DNA from 3 places in the Xanthobacter dioxanivorans genome. Region 3 is predicted to be linked to each of the others. Evidence: predicted binding sites of a transcription regulator. Region 3 holds the regulator's gene; each other region holds the start of a gene.
The links. The regulator PhoB, encoded in region 3, activates phosphate uptake and scavenging genes when phosphate is short. The targets are predictions, from matches to a motif close to TGTCATNNANCTGTCAT.
Positions count from the first base shown of each region.

Region 1: EZH22_RS16805 (RNA degradosome polyphosphate kinase) is a predicted target of PhoB. The motif match lies at 2,798-2,814, and genes of this name have one in related genera.
Region 2: EZH22_RS32555 (secretin N-terminal domain-containing protein) is a predicted target of PhoB. The motif match lies at 1,448-1,464, and genes of this name have one in related genera.

Region 1 covers NZ_CP063362.1:3,615,900-3,621,956, forward strand. The annotation lists gene EZH22_RS16800 (Ppx/GppA family phosphatase) at 1-485, opposite strand, end outside; gene EZH22_RS16805 (RNA degradosome polyphosphate kinase) at 538-2,748, opposite strand; gene EZH22_RS16810 (P-loop NTPase family protein) at 2,858-3,592, opposite strand; gene EZH22_RS16815 (AI-2E family transporter) at 3,595-4,707, opposite strand; gene EZH22_RS16820 (CDP-alcohol phosphatidyltransferase family protein) at 4,788-5,318, opposite strand; gene murA (UDP-N-acetylglucosamine 1-carboxyvinyltransferase) at 5,723-6,057, opposite strand, start outside.
Region 2 covers NZ_CP063362.1:1,453,589-1,459,645, forward strand. The annotation lists gene EZH22_RS06960 (GspE/PulE family protein) at 1-1,146, opposite strand, end outside; gene EZH22_RS32555 (secretin N-terminal domain-containing protein) at 1,675-2,976, shown strand; gene EZH22_RS32560 (type II secretion system protein GspD) at 2,973-3,926, shown strand; gene EZH22_RS06970 (tetratricopeptide repeat protein) at 3,935-4,498, shown strand; gene EZH22_RS06975 (DHA2 family efflux MFS transporter permease subunit) at 4,551-6,057, opposite strand, start outside.
Region 3 covers NZ_CP063362.1:1,279,687-1,285,743, reverse strand. The annotation lists gene pstA (phosphate ABC transporter permease PstA) at 1-395, shown strand, start outside; gene pstB (phosphate ABC transporter ATP-binding protein PstB) at 450-1,274, shown strand; gene phoU (phosphate signaling complex protein PhoU) at 1,294-2,019, shown strand; gene phoB (phosphate regulon transcriptional regulator PhoB) at 2,059-2,760, shown strand; gene EZH22_RS06170 (flavin monoamine oxidase family protein) at 2,786-4,138, opposite strand; gene EZH22_RS06165 (polyprenyl synthetase family protein) at 4,197-5,123, opposite strand; partial or broken gene EZH22_RS06160 (biosynthetic peptidoglycan transglycosylase) at 5,274-5,944, shown strand.

The DNA.
Region 1 (6,057 bases), 2.3 Mb from region 3:
CGGTCCTGCAAAGCGAGGCCGCCCAGCGGCAGGGTGACGCCGGTGCCCACCGCGAGGCCCTTCACGTCCACCAGCTCGAGGGAACCGCCGCCGAGGTCGCCCACCACGCCGTCCGGCGCGTGGATGCCGGCGACGATGCCGCCGGCGGCGAGCTCCGCCTCGCGCTTGCCGGTGAGCAGCTCGATCCGGGTGCCGCAGATGGCCTCGCACTCGGCGATGAAGGCGGGGCCGTTCTCGGCGTCGCGCGCGGCGGCGGTGGCCAGGGCATGGACCTCGCCCACCTGCATGGCCTCGCACAAGGCGCGGAAGCGCCGCAGCGCCGCGAAGGCGCGGTCCACCGCGTCCTGCGGCAGGCGCCCGGTGGACAGCACCTCGCGGCCGAGGCCGCACAGGGCCTTCTCGTTGAAGATGGGGGTGAGCGCGCGGCTCAGCCCCTCATAGACCACGAGACGCACCGAGTTGGAGCCGATGTCGATCACCGCCACCGGCGGGCCGGCCGGAAGCCGGCCGGGCGCGCGGTGGGGATGATCGTCGACTTCAGCGCCGGACGAAAAGGCTGCGCGGCGAAGAATCTTTGAGAGACTTTCCACGTCCGGACAAGCTCGGGTTGGTCATGAAATATTGATGGGCGTTGAACGGTTCCTCGCCCGGGGCGGGGACTATGCGTTCGGAGGCGCCGTCGGGCAACACCCGCCAGCTCTGCTGGTTGTCGATCAGGTTGGCGACCATGATCTGGTCGAGCACCTGCTCGTGCACGGTGGGGTTGGTGATGGGGCACAAGGTCTCGACCCGGCGGTCGAGATTGCGCGGCATGAGGTCGGCCGAGGAGATGTAGACCACCGCGTTCGGGCTCGGCAACCCGTGGCCGGCGCCGAAGCAGTAGATGCGCGAGTGCTCCAGGAAGCGGCCGATGATGGACTTGACCCGGATGTTCTCCGACAGGCCGGGAATGCCGGGCCTGAGGCAGCAGATGCCGCGGATGACGCAGTCCACCTGCACCCCGGCGGCGCTCGCCTCGTAGAGCGCGTCGATGATCTGCGGATCCACCAGCGAGTTGCACTTCAGCCAGATGGCGGCGGGGCGGCCGGCGCGGGCGAACTCGATCTCGTCGGCGATGTGGTTCAGCAGGCGCGGCTTGAGGCCGGTGGGCGAGACCGCCATGGCGTCGAGCTCGCCGGGGCTGGCATAGCCGGTGATGAAGTTGAAGATCCGCGCCACGTCCTGGGCGATCACCGGGTCGGCGGTGAAGAAGCTCAGGTCGGTATAGATGCGGGCGGTAATGGGGTGGTAGTTGCCGGTGCCCACATGCACGTAGGTGGCAAGCGAGGTGCCCTCGCGGCGCACCGCCATGGACAGCTTGCCGTGGGTCTTCAGCTCGATGAAGCCGAACACCACCTGCACCCCGGCGCGCTCCAGGTCGCGCGCCCAGCGGATGTTGGCCTCCTCGTCGAAGCGGGCTTTCAGCTCGACCAGGGCGGTCACCGACTTGCCGGCCTCGGCGGCTTCCGCCAGCGCCTTCACGATGGGGCTGTCGGAGGAGGTGCGGTAGAGGGTCTGCTTGATGGCCACCACGTTGGGATCGCGGGCGGCCTGGCGCAGGAACTGCACCACCACGTCGAAGGATTCGTAGGGGTGGTGGACCAGGATGTCCTTCTCGCGGATGGCGAGGAAGCAGTCGCCGCCATGGTCGCGGATGCGCTCGGGGAAGCGGGCATTGAAGGAGGTGAACTTCAGGTCCGGCCGGTCCACCGAGACCAGCTGGGAGAATTCGTTGAGGGCGAGCACGCCGTCCACCACGAAGATCTCGTCGTCGTTCACGCCCAGCTCGCGGGCGACGAAGGTGCGCAGCTCCTCCGGCATGGCGGCGTCGGCCTCCATGCGGATCACCTCGCCGTAGCGGCGCTGCTTGAGGGCGGTCTCGAACAGGCGGACGAGGTCCTCCGCCTCCTCCTCGATTTCCAGGTCGCTGTCGCGCACCACGCGGAACACGCCCTGTCCCTTCACCGCATAGCCGGGGAACAGGCGGGTGATGAACAGGCCGATCATCTGCTCGAGCGTGATGAAGCGCAGCGCGCCGGTGCCGAGGTCGCTCAGGCGGATGAAGCGGTCCACCTTGGCCGGAATGCGGATCAGCGCGTTCATGCCCCGCCCGTCCGACTGCCGCACCAATTGCAGCGCCAGCGAGAAGCCGAGGTTGGGGATGAACGGGAAGGGGTGCGCCGGATCGATGGCCAGCGGGGTGAGCACCGGGAAGACGTAGTTGAGGAAGTGCCGCTCCAGCAGCCCGATGTCCTCGGCGGTGGCGTCGGCGCCGTCCACCAGCACCACGCCGGCTCCGGCCAGCTCGCGCCGCAGCTCCCGCCAGCGCGCCTGCTGGTCGGAGATGAGCTGGGTGGCGCTCGCCTGGAGGACCACGAGCTGCTCGGACGGGGTGAGCCCGTCCGGGCTCAGCTCCTGCACCCCCTCGCGCACCTGCTCCTTCAGGCCGGCCACGCGGACCATGAAGAACTCGTCGAGATTGTTGGCGGAGATGGACAGGAAGCGCAACTGCTCCAGCAGGGGGTGATTCTTGTTGGCCGCTTCCTCGAGCACCCGGCGGTTGAAATGCAGCCAGGACAGCTCGCGGTTGATGAAGCGCTGCGGCGATTGCGACAGCGCAAACACGTCAGCGGCTTCCCTCTGCGTCGCTTCCAGCTGCGCCGTGTCGGCGGCGAGTTCCGTCTCGGCGAGCGCGGCGGCCTCGTTCATACCCATGTTCGGTCCCCCGAGAGGTTTGGCCGGACCATGGCCAGCTTAGATGACCACTCTATGACGTCGCCGCCCCGGTCCCGTCGCGTGCGGCCCGCGGCTTGCCGCGTCATTCGTCCTCGTCGTCGGCTTCGCCGGCGCCGCCGGCCTCCTCGCGCAGCGCCGCCTCCTCGCGCAGCACCTGGGCCGCCAGCGCCCGCGTCACCGGCCGCCGGGCGGCGAGCGCGGCGGCATCGATGGCCTCGACGATGCGCTTGGCTCCGGCCACCGTACGCTGCATGCGCAGCAGCAGATACTGCACCGTCGCCTCGTCCACAGCGAGCTGCCGGTCGGCGAACAGCTTCACCAGCACCGCCGCCAGCAGGGCGTCGTCCGCCGGGGCGATCTCGAACACCGGCACCGCCCGCAGCCGCGAGGCGAGATCGGCCGTGGCCAGGACGAACTGCGCCGGCGGCGTGCGGGCGGTCATCAGCAGCCAGGCCTGCTGCTCGCGGGCAAGGTTGAGCAGGTGGAACAGCGCCGCCTCGCTGAAGTCGCCCGGCTCCAGGTCTTCCAGCACCAGCGCGCCGGCGGCGAGGGCCGCGGGCACATCCTCCCGCTGCAGGTCGCGCGCGGCCAGGGTGCGCGCACCCGCGCGCTCGGCGAAGATGGCGGCCAGATGCGACTTGCCCGCGCCTTCCGGACCCACCAGGCACACCACCCGCGCCGACCAGTCGGGAAAGGCGTCGATCAGCGCCAAGGCGGCGGCATTGCCGGGGGCGGCGAGGAAATCCTCGCGATGGAGCGCCGGCCGCGCCGGCAGATCGAGGGGCAGCTGGCGCGGGCGGGGATCGCGGCCGGCCATGCTCAGGCGCTCTCGGGCGGCGGCAGGGCGTCGTCGTCCGGTCCCGTGTAGAGGGAGGACTGGAGGTAGCGGGCAATGGCGAAGCGCACCAGGACGCCGCCCACCGCCGTGAGGGGCACCGCCAGCAGCAGGCCGACGAAGCCGAACAGGTAGCCGAAGGCGAACAGGGCGAACATGAGCCACACCGGATGCACGCCGATCGAATCGCCCACCAGCTTGGGCGAGAGCACGTAGCCCTCGATGGTCTGGCCGGCGACGAAGATGGCGAGCACCGTGCCGATCATGCTCCAGTCCGGGAAGAATTGGACGATGGCGACCCCCATGGCCAGGACGAAGCCGGTGAGCGAGCCCACATAAGGGATGAAGGTGATGACGCCGGAGACGATGCCGATGAGCAGGCCGAAATTCAGCCCCACCATGGACAGGGCCACCGCATAGAAGGTGCCGAGCAGCAGGCACACCAGGGCCTGGCCGCGCACGAAGCCGGCCACCGCATTGTCCATGGAGCAGGCGAGGCCCCGCACCACCGGGCGCTGCGGCACCGGGACGAGGCGGTCCACGAAGCCGATCATCTCGTCCCAGTCGCACAGGATGTAGAATACCACCACCGGCGTCACCACCAGCAGCGCGAACAGGGAGATCAGCGCCTGCCCGCCCGACCAGACCGACGAGAGCAGGCCCAGAAGGTGGCTCACCCCCTGCGTCATCAGGTCGGAGACCGAGCGCTGCATGTCCGGCAGGCGGTCGCCGACGATGCCGCTCAGCCATTCGCGGTTCTCCTCCGTGAGCAGGCCTTGCAGGCGGGTCACGTAGGAGGGCAGGCGCTGGATGAACTCGAACAGCTGGGACGACAGCACCGGCAGCGCCAGCAGGAAGAACAGCAGCACCACCAGCAGCATGATGCCGACCACCACGAGGGCGGACAGGGTGCGGGCGATGCCGACGCGTTCCAGCCGCGTCACCACCGGATTGAGGAAATAGGCGAGCACGATGCCGGCGACGAACGGCAGCAGGATGCCGGCCAGCAGCCACAGCGCCAAGGCGGTGAGCAGGAGGGCGCCGACCCAGAAGCGGATCTGCAGCCGCATGGGCAGCGCGGCGTGCGCATGCGCCATCCCCACGCCGGGCGGCGTGGCGGCTTTCGGGGCGCGGGGGCTTGGGCCCTGCGGGCGCTGCTCGCCCGATGGCTCCCCGGTCAGCTTGCCATATGGCGCGTCCATGCGGCGAGATAGGCAGCGGCGGAAAGGCCCGTCAAGACCCCGACCAGAACGAGCCCCAGCTGGAACAGCCCCGGAAGGGCCAGTCCGAAGCCGCTGGAGGCCAGCACGAAGGCGGCGAAGGCGATCTGGATGGCGGTGTTCACCTTGGACACCAGCAGCGGGCTCATGGCCACCGGCTTGGCCATGACCAGGGACAGCACCACCGCGCCGATGATCATCACGTCCCGCGACACCACGGCGATGGCGACCCAGCGCGGAATCAGGCCCGCCACCGCCAGCGACACATAGATGGAGATCAAGAGCGCCTTGTCCGCCACCGGGTCGAGATAGGAACCGAGCTCGGTCTGCAGGTGGAAGCGCTTGGCGATGAAGCCGTCCAGCGCGTCCGAGATGCCGGCGGCCAGGAACAGCCAGAAGGCGATCAGCGGCTCGCCCGAGGCGATGGCCCAGACCACCAGGGGCACCAGCAGGATGCGGATGAGGGTGATGATGTTCGGCAGGCTCACGCCACGCCCTCCGGGGTGGCGGGGGCGCCGGTGTCGCGGGGGTGGCCGGCGCGCCGGGGTAGGATGCCCGAATTCAAAACCATCTCGTGCCCCGGCCGGCTGGAGCGCCAGCGGAAGGAGAGCCGGGGCCCCGCGCAAGGGTTTGCCGCAGGCGGCGCCATCAGAAGGCGGCTCCGGCGGAGAGCGCGGAGGATATCGCCCGCTGCGCGGACATTTCCCACGGGCCCCGGATCGGCGCTCCGGCTGCGCCGTCGCGGGTCCGGGGAACGGGGCCGTGAGGGGGATGGCGGGCGGGCCGGGGCCCGCAGAGGCGGCCGCGCCCCACGCCCCGGACCGGAGGACGCCGCCCGCCGCGGGCTTCGCTCAAGCTGGAGCACGGCCTTTTTGCCCCTGTTCCCGTGGGCTCAGCCGCTGATGCGCTCGATCTCGGCGCCGCAGCCGGACAGCTTCTCCTCCAGCTTCTCGAAGCCGCGGTCGAGGTGGTAGACGCGCTGCACCATGGTCTCCCCCTCCGCCGCCAGCCCGGCGATGACGAGGGAGACGGAGGCGCGCAGGTCGGTGGCCATCACCGGCGCGCCGGTCAGGCGCTCCACGCCCTCCACGGTGGCGGTATCCCCGTCCATGTGGATCTTCGCCCCGAGGCGGGCCAGCTCCTGCACGTGCATGAAGCGATTCTCGAAGATGGTCTCGGTGATGCGCGAGCGGCCCCTGGCCTTGGTCATCAGCGCCATGAACTGGG
Region 2 (6,057 bases), 170 kb from region 3:
CGGATCGCGCACCTCGCCCACCATGATCACGTCCGGATCGTGCCGCAGGAAGGCGCGCAGCGCGGTGGCGAAGGTCAGGCCGATGGCCGGGCGCACCTGCGACTGGTAGATGCCGCGGATCTCGTACTCCACCGGGTCCTCGATGGTGAGGATCTTGCGCGAGGGATCGTTGAGGATCGACAGAAGGGTGGCCAGCGTCGTGGTCTTGCCCGAGCCGGTGGGGCCGGTGACGACGATCATGCCGTGCGGCAGGGCGAGCAGGCGGGCGAGGGTCTCGGCGTCGCCGGGCGACAGGCCCAGCCGGTCCACGGTCAGCAGGCCCCGGTCGCGCGGCAGCAGGCGGATGACGGCGGCCTCCCCGTGCTGGGTCGGCATGATGGCGACGCGCACGTCGATCTCGCCGCGCCCCAGCCCCAGCCGCGCCGCGCCGTCCTGGGGCAGGCGGCGCTCGGCGATGTCGAGGCCGGCGAGGATCTTGATGCGGGAGATCACCGCCTGCGGCAGCACGTCGGCCGGGGCCGCCACCGGGCGCAGCAGGCCGTCGATGCGCATGCGCACCTCCATGGAGCCGCGGAAGGGGCCCACATGGATGTCGCTGGCGCGCAGCTCCACCGCCTTTTCCAGCAGGTCGTTCACCGCGCGCACCACCGGGGCGCCGCTGGCGAGGTCGCGCAGGCTGTCGATGTCGTCGGCGGCGCGCGCATCGCCGGGCCCCGCGGCCGCCGCCGCCTGCGCCTCGTCCGCCCCCAGCCGCTCGGCGAGAACCGTGGCGATGTCCTCGAACGAGGCCACAGCCAGCGCCACCTTCTCCCCGAGCACGATCTCGGCGGCCTGCACCACCGATGCGTCGGTGGGATCGCCCACGGCGAGGCACGCCGCTCCCCCGGCCGCCCGGTGGGGCAGGGCCGCCACCTCGCGCAGGAAGCGCGGCGAGAAGGCGGAGACCAGCGGCGCCGCCGCCATCAGCTCCGCAAGGCCAACGCGCGGCAGGCAATAGAAGGCCGCAACCGCATCGGCAAAGTCGCCGGCGGTCAGCTCGCTCGCCTCCCAGACCCGCCGCAGCGCCCCGCCCGCCGCCGGCCCCGCGGCTTCGCCCGACGGCGCCGGGCCCGGACGCCCGTGCCCGCCACGCGCCAGATAGCTCATGAAGTCGCCGGCGCCCTCGGCCGTCATGCCCCGTGTCCCTACCACCGGAAAGGTGCCCAGAAAGATCCAGTCGCCGCGCGTGCGCCCCGCCGGATCCGCCGCGCCCGGCCGCCGGCGGCGAAACTCCGCCCGGCCAAGACCTTGCCCGGCCAAGACCTTGCCCGACCAAGACTCCGCCCCGCCGAGTCTCCGCCCGTCCGGGACTGCGCGCTGCAATGCGGACGAGGCGAGGCCCGCCCCGGCACCGCCGACGCACCGCGCGCATAATCGTGCCGCCTCATGAAGGTTTCGCGGCATCCAGATGACAATGGCGCTACAACGCCATTTCGCGCCAGCGTTGAGGAAGCACCGCCCGGCACCCGGCGACACCCCCCTAATATTTCTGTCATACGCCGCCGATACTAGACATTTACCGTCGGGAGTTCGGGGCCATCCACCTCGACTGGCAGCCGATTGATCGAGGCATCGGGGTGGAGTGTGCGCAAAGTTCGGCCCAACCGGTTCGGGTTCCGACCGGTCCGTATCCGCTTGGTCTGTGCGGCCCTCCTCGCCGGCGCGCTCGGCGCGTGCTCCTTCGTGCCGGAAGACACCCGCTCGCCCGGGGTCTTCGAGCAGGTGCGTTCGCTGGACCTGTCCCCGCGCCAGACCCGGCCCGTGCCCGCGACGCAGGAGATCCCCGACGATCGCCGGGCGGTCGAATATTACGCCACCAACGCCGGCCCGCCGGTCTCCGATCCTTCCGAAACCGGGGTGGCCGGCCGCGCCGGAACCGGCGCCGGGCCTGACGGCTACGACCTCAATTTCGACAACACGCCGGTGACCACGGTGGCCAAGGTGGTGCTCGGCGACATCCTCGGGGTGGGCTACGTGATCGACCCGCGCGTGCAGGGAACGGTCAGCCTCGCCTCGGCCCGGCCGGTGCCGAAGGCCGACCTGCTCTACGTGCTGGAAAGCGCGCTCCGGTCCAACGCCGTGGCCATGATCCGCGACGCCGCGGGCTATCGCCTCGTGCCCCTCTCCGAAGCCGCCGGCGGCACCACCGAGGTCGGCGCCGCGCGCGCCGAGCCTGGCTTCGGACTGTCGGTGGTCCCTCTGCGCTACGTCTCGGCCGAGGCCCTCATGCCACTTCTGGACAGCTTCGCCACCCGCGCCGGCGCGGTGCGCGCCGATCCCGGCCGCAACCTGCTGCTCATCCAGGGCACGGGCGCCGAGCGGCAGGCGGCCATCAACACCGCCCTGTCCTTCGACGCCGACTGGATGCGCGGCCAGTCGGTGGGCATCTATCCCGTGCGCAACGGCACCCCCGAGCCGCTCATCTCCGAGCTGGAGAGCCTGATGGATGCGGGCGAGAGCGGGCTGAGCCACAAGCTCGTCAAGTTCCAGGCCATCGGCCGGCTCAACTCCATCATGGTCGTGGCCCGCAAGCCCGAGCTGCTCAAGACGGCGGCCACCTGGATCACCCGCCTCGACCGCTCCGACACCACGGTCGGGGTGCGCGTCTATCGCCTGCGCTACGGCGAGGCGAAGCAGACGGCGAAAGTGCTCAACGACCTGTTCATGGGCGGCGGGTCGAGCGGCCTCGACCAGGCGGCGAGCCAGATCGCCCCCGGCTCCGGCGCGTCCCTCACCTCCGGCGGCGGGGCGGATGGCGATGGCACGGGCGGCGGCGGAACGAGCCCCTCGGTGCAACAGCGGCTCGGCATCACCCCGCCAGCGCAGGCGCCCGGCACCGCCGGGGCGAAATCCACCGGCACGGACGCGGAGGGGCCCCTTCGGGCACGGGACAAGGCACCGGATCAGGCGGCGGAACCGCCCTGCTCCCCGGCGTGAGGATCACCGCCGATACGGTGAACAACTCGCTGCTGATCTTCGCCAGCCAGGAACATTACCGCATCATCGAGCGCACGCTGATGCAGCTCGACCAGCCGCAGCTCCAGGTGGCCATCGAGGCCACCGTGGCCGAGGTGACGCTGAACGACACGCTGGCCTACGGCGTGCAGTTCTATCTCACCTCCAACAATCTCGGCCTCGGCAGCAACAACGGCTCGGTGCTGAACACCTTGTCCAGCACCGTCACCGACCAGGCCATCAACCGCGTGCTGCCCGGCTTCAACCTGCTCATCGGCCGCGAGAACCAGCCGAGGGCCATCCTCGACGCCCTGCACACGGTCACCGACGTGAAGGTGCTGTCCAACCCCTCGGTGGTCGTGGTGGACAACCAGAAGGCGACGCTGCAGGTGGGCGACGAGGTCCCGGTCTCCACCGGCAGCGCCACCGTGCTGACCTCGTCCAACACGGTGGTCAACACCATCGAGTACAAGAACACCGGCATCATCCTGCACGTGATGCCGCGGGTGAACGTGAACGGCCAGGTGCGCCTCGACATCGAGCAGGAGATCTCCAACGTCACCCAGACCCAGGCCACCGGCTCGTCGAGCTCCAGCAGCTCGACGCTCACCCCCACCGTGTCCCAGCGCAAGGTAAAGAGCACCATCGCCGTGGCCAGCGGCCAGACGGTGCTGCTGGCCGGCCTCATCAGCGAGCGCCGCGATGGCGTGCGCCAGGGCGTGCCCATCCTCGACCAGATCCCCGGCGTCGGCGACGCCTTCGCCCATACCACCGGCACGGTGAAGCGCACCGAGCTCATCATCTTCATCCGCCCGCAGATCATCCGCGACAACACCGACGCCCACACGGTGGCGGAGGAGCTGCGCGCCAAGCTGCGCGGCACCATCGGCACCCTGCCGGGCGGGCCGCAGCCGCCCTTGCTGAACCGATGAGCGCCGGAATGGACATTCCTCCCGGCCCCGGCCCGAAGCGGCGCGAGGGGCGCCGGCGGCTTCCGGCGCGCGCAACGGTGCTGACGGCGGTGCTGGCCGTGGCGCTGGCTCTCCCGGCGGCGCCGGCCGCGCAGGCCGGCTCGGCGGCCCGGGCCTTCGCGCTCTATGCCCGTGGCGACTATCGCGCCGCGGCGACGCTCCTGACCCCGCTGGCCTTCGCCGGCGAGGCCCGCGCCCAGGGGCTCCTCGGCTTCCTCTATGAATACGGCAAGGGCGTGCCGCAGAATTACGGGCTCGCCGCCCAATGGTACATGTGCGCGGCCGAGCAGGGCGAAGCAACGGCGCAGTACCTGCTCGGCCTCCTGTACGACAAGGGGCACGGCGTGCCGCGCGACGTGGTGCTGTCGCAGAAATGGCTGATCCTCGCCGCCGCCCGGGCCGACCGGCACGAGCGCGACGTCTTCACGCGCCTGCGCGACGCGGTGGCCACCAAGATGAGCCCGGCGCAGCGCGCCGTCGCCCAGGAGCTCGCCATCCGATGGGTCCCGGCGCCGCCCCTGCCGATGCCCTGAAGGCGTCCGCCGAGGCCGGGTTCAGCCGTGGCCGCGCTCGGTGCAGCCCCGCTCAGTGACCGCCGCCGCCTCCCCCGCCGCGCGCCGGGCGGCGCATGAGCGGGGTCGCCACCACCAGGGCCAGGAACAGGAAGGTGAGCAGGTAGAACACGTCGGCGAACGACATCACCAGCGCCTCGCGCCGCACCAGCAGCGACATCTGCTTCAGGCCGGCGGACGCCGCCTGCGAGCCGAGGCCGGAGAAGGCGGCGGTCATGGAATCGATCCGCTCCAGCGCCGCCGCGCTGCCCCACTGCACATGCTCGTGCAGCCGGGCGAGATGCAGGTCCCAGCGATTGTTGAGCACGGTGTTGATGACGGCGAGCCCCACCGCGCCGCCGAGGTTGCGCGTGAGGTTGAACAGGCCGGAGGCGTTCTTCAGGTGCGCCGGGGGCAGGGTGCCCAGCGACAGGTTGTTGATGGGGATCATCGCCATCATCAGCGAGACGCCGCGCAGGATCTGCGGAATGAACAGCTCCCAGAAGTCCCAGTCCTTGGTGATGTCGGTGACCCACCAGGTGCCGAGCCCGAAGCCGACGAAGCCCAGGCCGATCATCACCCGCGGGTCGAGCTTCGTCATCAGCCGCCCGGCGATGGGGGCGGTGAGGAACATGGCGATGCCGGTGACGAACATGGTCTCGCCGATCTGCAGCGCCGAATAGCCCCGCACCCGGCCGAGATAGATGGGATAGAGATAGGTCAGCCCGTAGAGCCCGATGCCCATGATGAAGCTGAAGGCCGAGCCGATGGCGAAGTTGCGGTTCTCGAAGGCGCGGATGTCCACCACCGGCTCCTTCGCCATCAGCACCCGGGCGAAGAAGGCGATGGCCGAAACGCCGCAGAGCACGGCGAAGGCGATGATGTACCGGTCCTCGAACCAGTCGTTGGTCGGGCCTTCCTCCAGCACGAACTCGAGGCTGCCGAGGAAGCCGGCCATGAACAAAAGGCCCCACCAGTCGAAGCGGTCGAGCAGGCCGAAGTCCGGCTCGTCGAAGTCGATCAGGGTCACGGCGGCGAGCACCACGAAGATGCCGGGGATGACGTTGATCAGGAACAGCCAGTGCCAGGAGAACAGGTCGGTGAGATAGCCCCCCACCGTGGGGCCGATGGTGGGGGCGAGCGTCGCCACGAGGCCGATCATCGGCGCGACGATGGGCTGCTTCTCCTTCGGGAACACCGCATAGGCGGAGGCGAACACGGTGGGGATCATGCCGCCGCCGAGGAAGCCCTGGAGCGCGCGGTAGGCGATCATCTGCTCGATGGAGGTGGCGGTGGCACACATGAAGCTCATGAGCGTGAACCCCGCCGCCGAGGCCGCGAACAGCCAGCGGGTAGACAGCGCCCGCGACAGGAAGCCCGAGAGCGGGATCATCACCACCTCGGCGATGAGGTAGCTGGTCTGCACCCAGGAGATCTCGTCGGACGAGGCGGCAAGGCCCGCCTGGATCTCGGCGAGGGAGGCGGAGACGATCTGGATGTCCAGGATCGCCATGAACATGCCGAACACCATGCACAGGAAG
Region 3 (6,057 bases):
TGATCCCGGTGGTGGTGCGCACCACCGAGGACATGCTGAACCTCGTTCCGGTGGGGCTGCGCGAGGCGGCCTATGCGCTCGGGGCGCCGCAGTGGAAGGTGGTGATGATGATCACCTGGCGCGCGGCGCGGGCGGGCATCGTCACCGGCGTCCTGCTCGCCGTCGCCCGCGCGGCCGGGGAGACGGCACCGCTGCTCTTCACCTCACTCGGCAACAACTCCTTTTCCACGGACCTGTCGAAGCCCATGGCGAGCCTGCCCATCGCCATCTACCAGTTTGCCGGCAGCCCGTTCGACGACTGGGTCTCCCTCGCCTGGGCCGGCGCGCTGCTCATCACCGTGGGCGTGCTCGTGCTCAATGTGGCGTCCCGACTGTTCCTGGCACGGGGCAACTAGCCTGCGCCGCCCGCGAAACCATCCTTCGAATTCAACCTCCGAAGCGAGGCTCATATGACTTCAGCCGTCGATCCCACCTTCAACATCGCATCGTCGGTCGCCGCCAGGCCCGACGCGCCGACGTCGCCCGCGAAGATCAAGGTGGAGAACCTGCAATTCTACTACGGCAGCAACCACGCCCTGCGGAACATCAACTTCGAGGTGCCGGAGAAGCGCGTGACCGCCATGATCGGCCCGTCGGGCTGCGGCAAGTCCACGCTGCTGCGGGTGTTCAACCGCATGTATGACCTCTATCCCGGCCAGCGGGCCGAGGGGTCGGTGCTGTTCGACGGGGTCAACGTGGTGGGCAAGGAGCTCGACCCCACGGTGGTGCGCTCGCGCATCGGCATGGTGTTCCAGAAGCCGACCCCGTTCCCCATGACCATCTATGACAACATCGCCTTCGGCGTGAAGCTGCATGAGAAGCTCAACAAGGCGCAGATGGACGAGCGGGTGGAATGGTGCCTGCGCAAGGCCGCCATCTGGGACGAGACCAAGGACCGCCTGCACACATCGGCCCTCGGCATGTCCGGCGGCCAGCAGCAGCGCCTGTGCATCGCCCGCACCATCGCGGTGAAGCCCGAGGTGATCCTGCTCGACGAGCCCACCTCGGCCCTCGACCCCATCTCCACCTCGAAGATCGAGGACCTGATCGACGAGCTGAAGCAGGACTTCACCATCGTCATCGTGACCCACAACATGCAGCAGGCCGCGCGCTGCGCCGACATGACCGCCTTCTTCTATCTCGGTGAGCTGATCGAGGTGGCGCCTTCGGACGTGATCTTCACCAATCCGAAGGAGATCAAGACGCGCGACTACATTACCGGCCGCTTCGGCTGAGACGAGAAGGATCATCCCGATGCCGGAGCATACCGTTGCCTCCTTCGACCAGGAGTTGAAGGAAATCGGCCGCAAGGTGGTGGAGATGGGCGGACAGGCGGAACGCCTCGTCGCCGATTCCGTGACCTCGCTCATCAAGCGCGACATCGCCCTGGCCCAGAAGGTGGTGCTCGTCGACGCCACCGTGGACCAGATGCAGCGTGAGATCGAGGACCGCGCCATCCTCGTCATCGCCAAGCGTCAGCCGGTGGCCAACGACCTGCGCGAGATCGTCTCGGCCATCCGCATCGCCAACGATCTCGAGCGCATCGGCGACCTGGCCAAGAACGTGGGCAAGCGCGTCATCGCCATCGAGGGCGAATACCACCCGCAGAAGCTGGTGCGCGGGGTGGAGCACATCTCCGACCTGGTGCTGGAGCAGCTCAAGGAGGTGCTCGACGCCTATGCGGCGCGTAACGAGGCCAAGGCGGTGGAAGTGTGGGGCCGGGACGGCGCCATCGACACCATGTACACCTCCCTGTTCCGCGAGCTCCTCACCTACATGATGGAAGATCCGCGCAACATCTCGGTGTGCACCCACCTTCTGTTCTGTGCCAAGAACATCGAGCGCATCGGCGACCACGCGACCAACATCGCGGAGATCGTCTACTACATGGTCAGCGGCCAGAACCTGCCGGACCGCCCCAAGGCGGATGCCTCCAGCGAGACCACCCTGGCCTTTCCCGGCCGGTCCGTCCAGGGCTGACCCAAGCCAGCCCGACTTGAAAACGACAGGTGAAACACTGTGCCGGCGCGTATTCTGATCGTCGAGGACGAGGAGCCCCTGACCCTTCTGCTCCGCTACAATCTGGAGTCGGAGGGTTATGGCGTCGAAAGCGTGGGGCGCGGTGACGAGGCCGAGACCCGCCTGCGCGAAAGCGTGCCCGATCTCGTCATCCTCGACTGGATGCTGCCGGGCCTTTCCGGCATCGAACTGTGCCGTCGCCTGAGGACCCGCCCGGAAACCGAGCGCCTGCCGGTGATCATGCTCACCGCCCGGGGCGAGGAAACCGAGCGGGTGCGCGGCCTCGCCACCGGGGCGGACGACTATGTGGTGAAGCCGTTCTCGGTGCCCGAGCTGCTCGCCCGGGTGCGGGCGCTGCTGCGCCGGGCCAAGCCCGAGCATGTGGCGACCCTGCTGCGGGCGGGCGACATCGAGCTCGACCGGGAAACCCACCGCGTGCACCGCGCCGGGCGCGAGGTGCATCTCGGCCCCACCGAGTTCCGCCTGCTGGAGTTCCTGATGCAGAGCCCCGGCCGCGTGTTCTCGCGCGAGCAGCTGCTCGACGGGGTGTGGGGCCAGGACGTCTATATCGACGAGCGCACGGTGGACGTGCATGTGGGCCGCCTGCGCAAGGCGATCAATCGCGGCCGGCAGTCGGATCCCATCCGCACCGTGCGCGGCGCGGGCTACTCCTTCAACGAGATGTTCGCCCGCGCCCATTGAGAACGGGCCGTTCGAGCCGCGCACCTCAGCCCGATCGCACGCCGAGAAGGGCGAGGGCCTGCTTGGCCGCCCGCTCGCCGGACAGCCAGGCCCCGCCCATGGTGCCCCAGAGGGTCTCGTGGGCATGTTCCCCGGCGAAGATGAGCCGGCCGAGGGCCACTTCCGTGAAGGCGCGCCGCATGTTGCCGAAGCCGGGCAGGGCGCAGGAGAAGGCACCGAGCGCCCACGGCTCCTTGGTCCAGCGCGTGGCGTGCACCTTGCCCACCTTCTTCGCGAGATCGGCGCCAAACTCCCGCGTCAGCGCCTCCTTGAGGAAGGTGGTGGCGGCCTCGGGCGGGCCGTCGGCGAGACCGTTCGCCACGTCGCCGGCGACCTCGAGGGTATAGAGATCGCTGCCGGCGATGCGGGCGCGCAGGGCATAGGCGCGCGGGCCCTCCGCCCGGAAGTAGAGAAGCTCGTCCATGTTGAGCCCGAGCGGGTTGCGCGGCAGGCGGAACGCGATGTGGTCGAAGGCGCCGAGGGTGATCTTCTCGATCGCGGTGCGGTAGCGCGGAGGCAGGGCCGGCAGAATCCGCAGCTTGCCCGCCGCAATCACGCTCGGCGGCACGGCGACGATCACCGCGCGGGCCAGGAGCGTGCCGCGCCCGGTCTGCACCACGGCCTGCCGGCCGCCCAGCTCCACCGAGCGCACCGGTGTTTCCAGGCGGACGGTGAGGGGCCGGGCCAGCTGGCTCACCAGGGTGCCGATGCCCTGGGCGCAGACTTCCACGCTATCGGGCTCCTCGGCGCGGGAGGCGTCCACGGTCGAAACCTGGTCGAGCTCCTTGGCGCAGGCAAGGGGGCCCACCACGAAACGGGCGCTGTCCGACCACGGGCCGAGGTCGGCGAGCACGCGGGCGGCCGGCAAGTCGCGCCCCGCATCGCCGGCGGCAACGATGGCGCGTTGGGCCCGGCGCACCGTGCCGACGAAATCCTCATATTCGGAATCGTTGGCCTCGCGTCCCTTCAGATAGAGGCGGCCGCCGTCCGGAGCACGGTGGATGTCGAGGCCCTCCGCCCGGCCGAAGGCGGCCATGGGGCGCGCGGCCGGCATGTTCAAGCGCGCCGCGCCGAGATCGAGCGGCACGCCAAAGGCGGCGGTATCGGTGAGGGCACGTCCGCCCACCCGGTTGGAGGCCTCCAGCAGGACATAGGAGCGCCCGGCCTCGGCGATCCGCCGGGCGGCGGAAATGCCGGCGGCACCGGCGCCGATGATCACCACGTCGGGCTCGTTCTGCTGCCCGAGCGCCCGCGTGGCCGCAAGGGGCAGCGTGGCAAGGGCGGCGCCGCGGGCGAGGAGCGTGCGGCGGGTGAGGGAAGATCGGTCGCGGTCGGTCACGGGCGGGACGCTAGCATGCCCGAGGCGGGTTGGGCGAGGGCTGGACGGGGCCGCCGCCTCAGCTGCGACGCGCGGCGACGAAGCGGGCCGCCTCGGCGAGGATGGCGCCACGGGCGCCAAACGGGCCGAGGGCCGTCGTCGCCTCCGCCACCAGCCCGTCGAGGAGGGCGCGGGCCGCGTCGAGGCCGAGGAGGGAGACCAGGGTCGCCTTGCCGGCGGCCGCGTCCTTGCCCACCTTCTTGCCCACCTCCTCCGCCGTTCCTTCCACGTCGAGGATGTCGTCGGCGATCTGGAAGGCGGCGCCGAGCGCCCGGCCATAGGCCTGCAGGGCCGCCCGCTCGGCGGCGCCCGCCCGCCCGAGGAGCGCGCCGGCTTCTGCCGACAGGGCGAGGAGGGCGCCGGTCTTCATGGCCTGGAGGTCGCGGATGGCGGGAGCGTCGAGGGCGAGCGCCGCGCCGCCCGAGAACCGGCCTTCGGCGGCGAGGTCCAGCATCTGCCCACCCACCATGCCGCCGATGCCGGCGGCGCGGGCAAGCGCCCGCACCAGGGCGACGCGCACCACAGGGTCGGGATGGGCGTCGTCCCCGGCGAGCAGGTCGAAGGCCAGGGTCAGCAGGCCGTCGCCGGCGAGAATGGCGGTTGCTTCGTCATAGGCCCGGTGCACGGTCGGCCGGCCGCGGCGCAGGTCGTCATTGTCCATGGCCGGCAGGTCGTCGTGGACAAGGGAATAGCAGTGGATGCACTCGACCGCCGCCGCGACGGTCACGGCACCGTCGGCAGGAATGCCGAAGAGGGCGGCGCTTTCCATCACCAGGAAGGGGCGCAGGCGCTTGCCGCCACCGAGCGCGCCATGGCGCATGGCCGCCATGAGACGCTCGGGCCGCACGCGCTCGCCAGGCAGAGCCGCGCCGGCAAGGGCGGCGTCGAGGCGGGCTTCGGCGGCCGCGGCGGAAGCGTCGAGACGGTCCTTGAGGGAGAGCGGCACCTTGGGCCTTCCTGCGTTGGGAGGGCGGAAAAGGAACGCCCGGGCGGGGCGCACCGTTGACGGGGGTCACCGGGTGCCCCAACCAGGGGGGAACGTCAAGCGGCCAGCCCGCAGCGATCGCATCGCGGAGCGGCGAGGGGAGGGCAGAGGATGGTCCGTCTGGTGCTGCGCGTCGTGATCGTCCTCGTTGCCATCCCCCTGGTGCTCTCCATCGCCTACAACGTGGTCAATCCGGTCTCCACCCTCATGCTCGGGCGCTGGATCACGGGGAGCGGGTGGAGCGCGTGTGGACGCCCATCGAGATGATCTCGCCGGCCCTCGTGCGCGCGGTGATCGCCTCCGAGGACGCCGGCTTCTGCAGCCATTGGGGCGTCGATTTCGCCGAGATGCGCGCGGCCATCGATTCGGCGGACGAGCTGGAGGAGACGCGCGGCGCCTCCACCATCCCCATGCAGATCGCCAAGAACCTGTTCCTGTGGCCGGGTCGGGAGATCATCCGCAAGGCCATCGAGATCCCGCTGGCCTTGTGGCTCGATCTGGTGGTGAGCAAGAGGCGGCTGATCGAGATCTACCTCAACATCGCCGAATGGGGCCCCAATGGCGAGTTCGGCGTGGAGGCGGGCGCGCGCCGCGCCTTCGGCGTCCCGGCGTCCCGGATCGATGCGCGACAGGGAGCGCTGCTGGCGGTGATGCTGCCGAACCCCCGCCGACGCGACGCGGGCAATCCCTCCGCCGGGGTGCAGCGCCTCGCCGGCCGCCTCCAGGCCCGGGTGCCGCGCGAGGGGCCGGAGCTCACCTCCTGCCTCGGCCCGCTGCGCTGAAGAGCGGCCCGGCACCCCAGGAGGTGAGCACGCGAGCACGGCGAAGCCTTGATTGTGCCGCCCATAAGCGCCACATGGGCGCAGAGCGTCGGCGTGCCGGCCCTCCTCCCTCA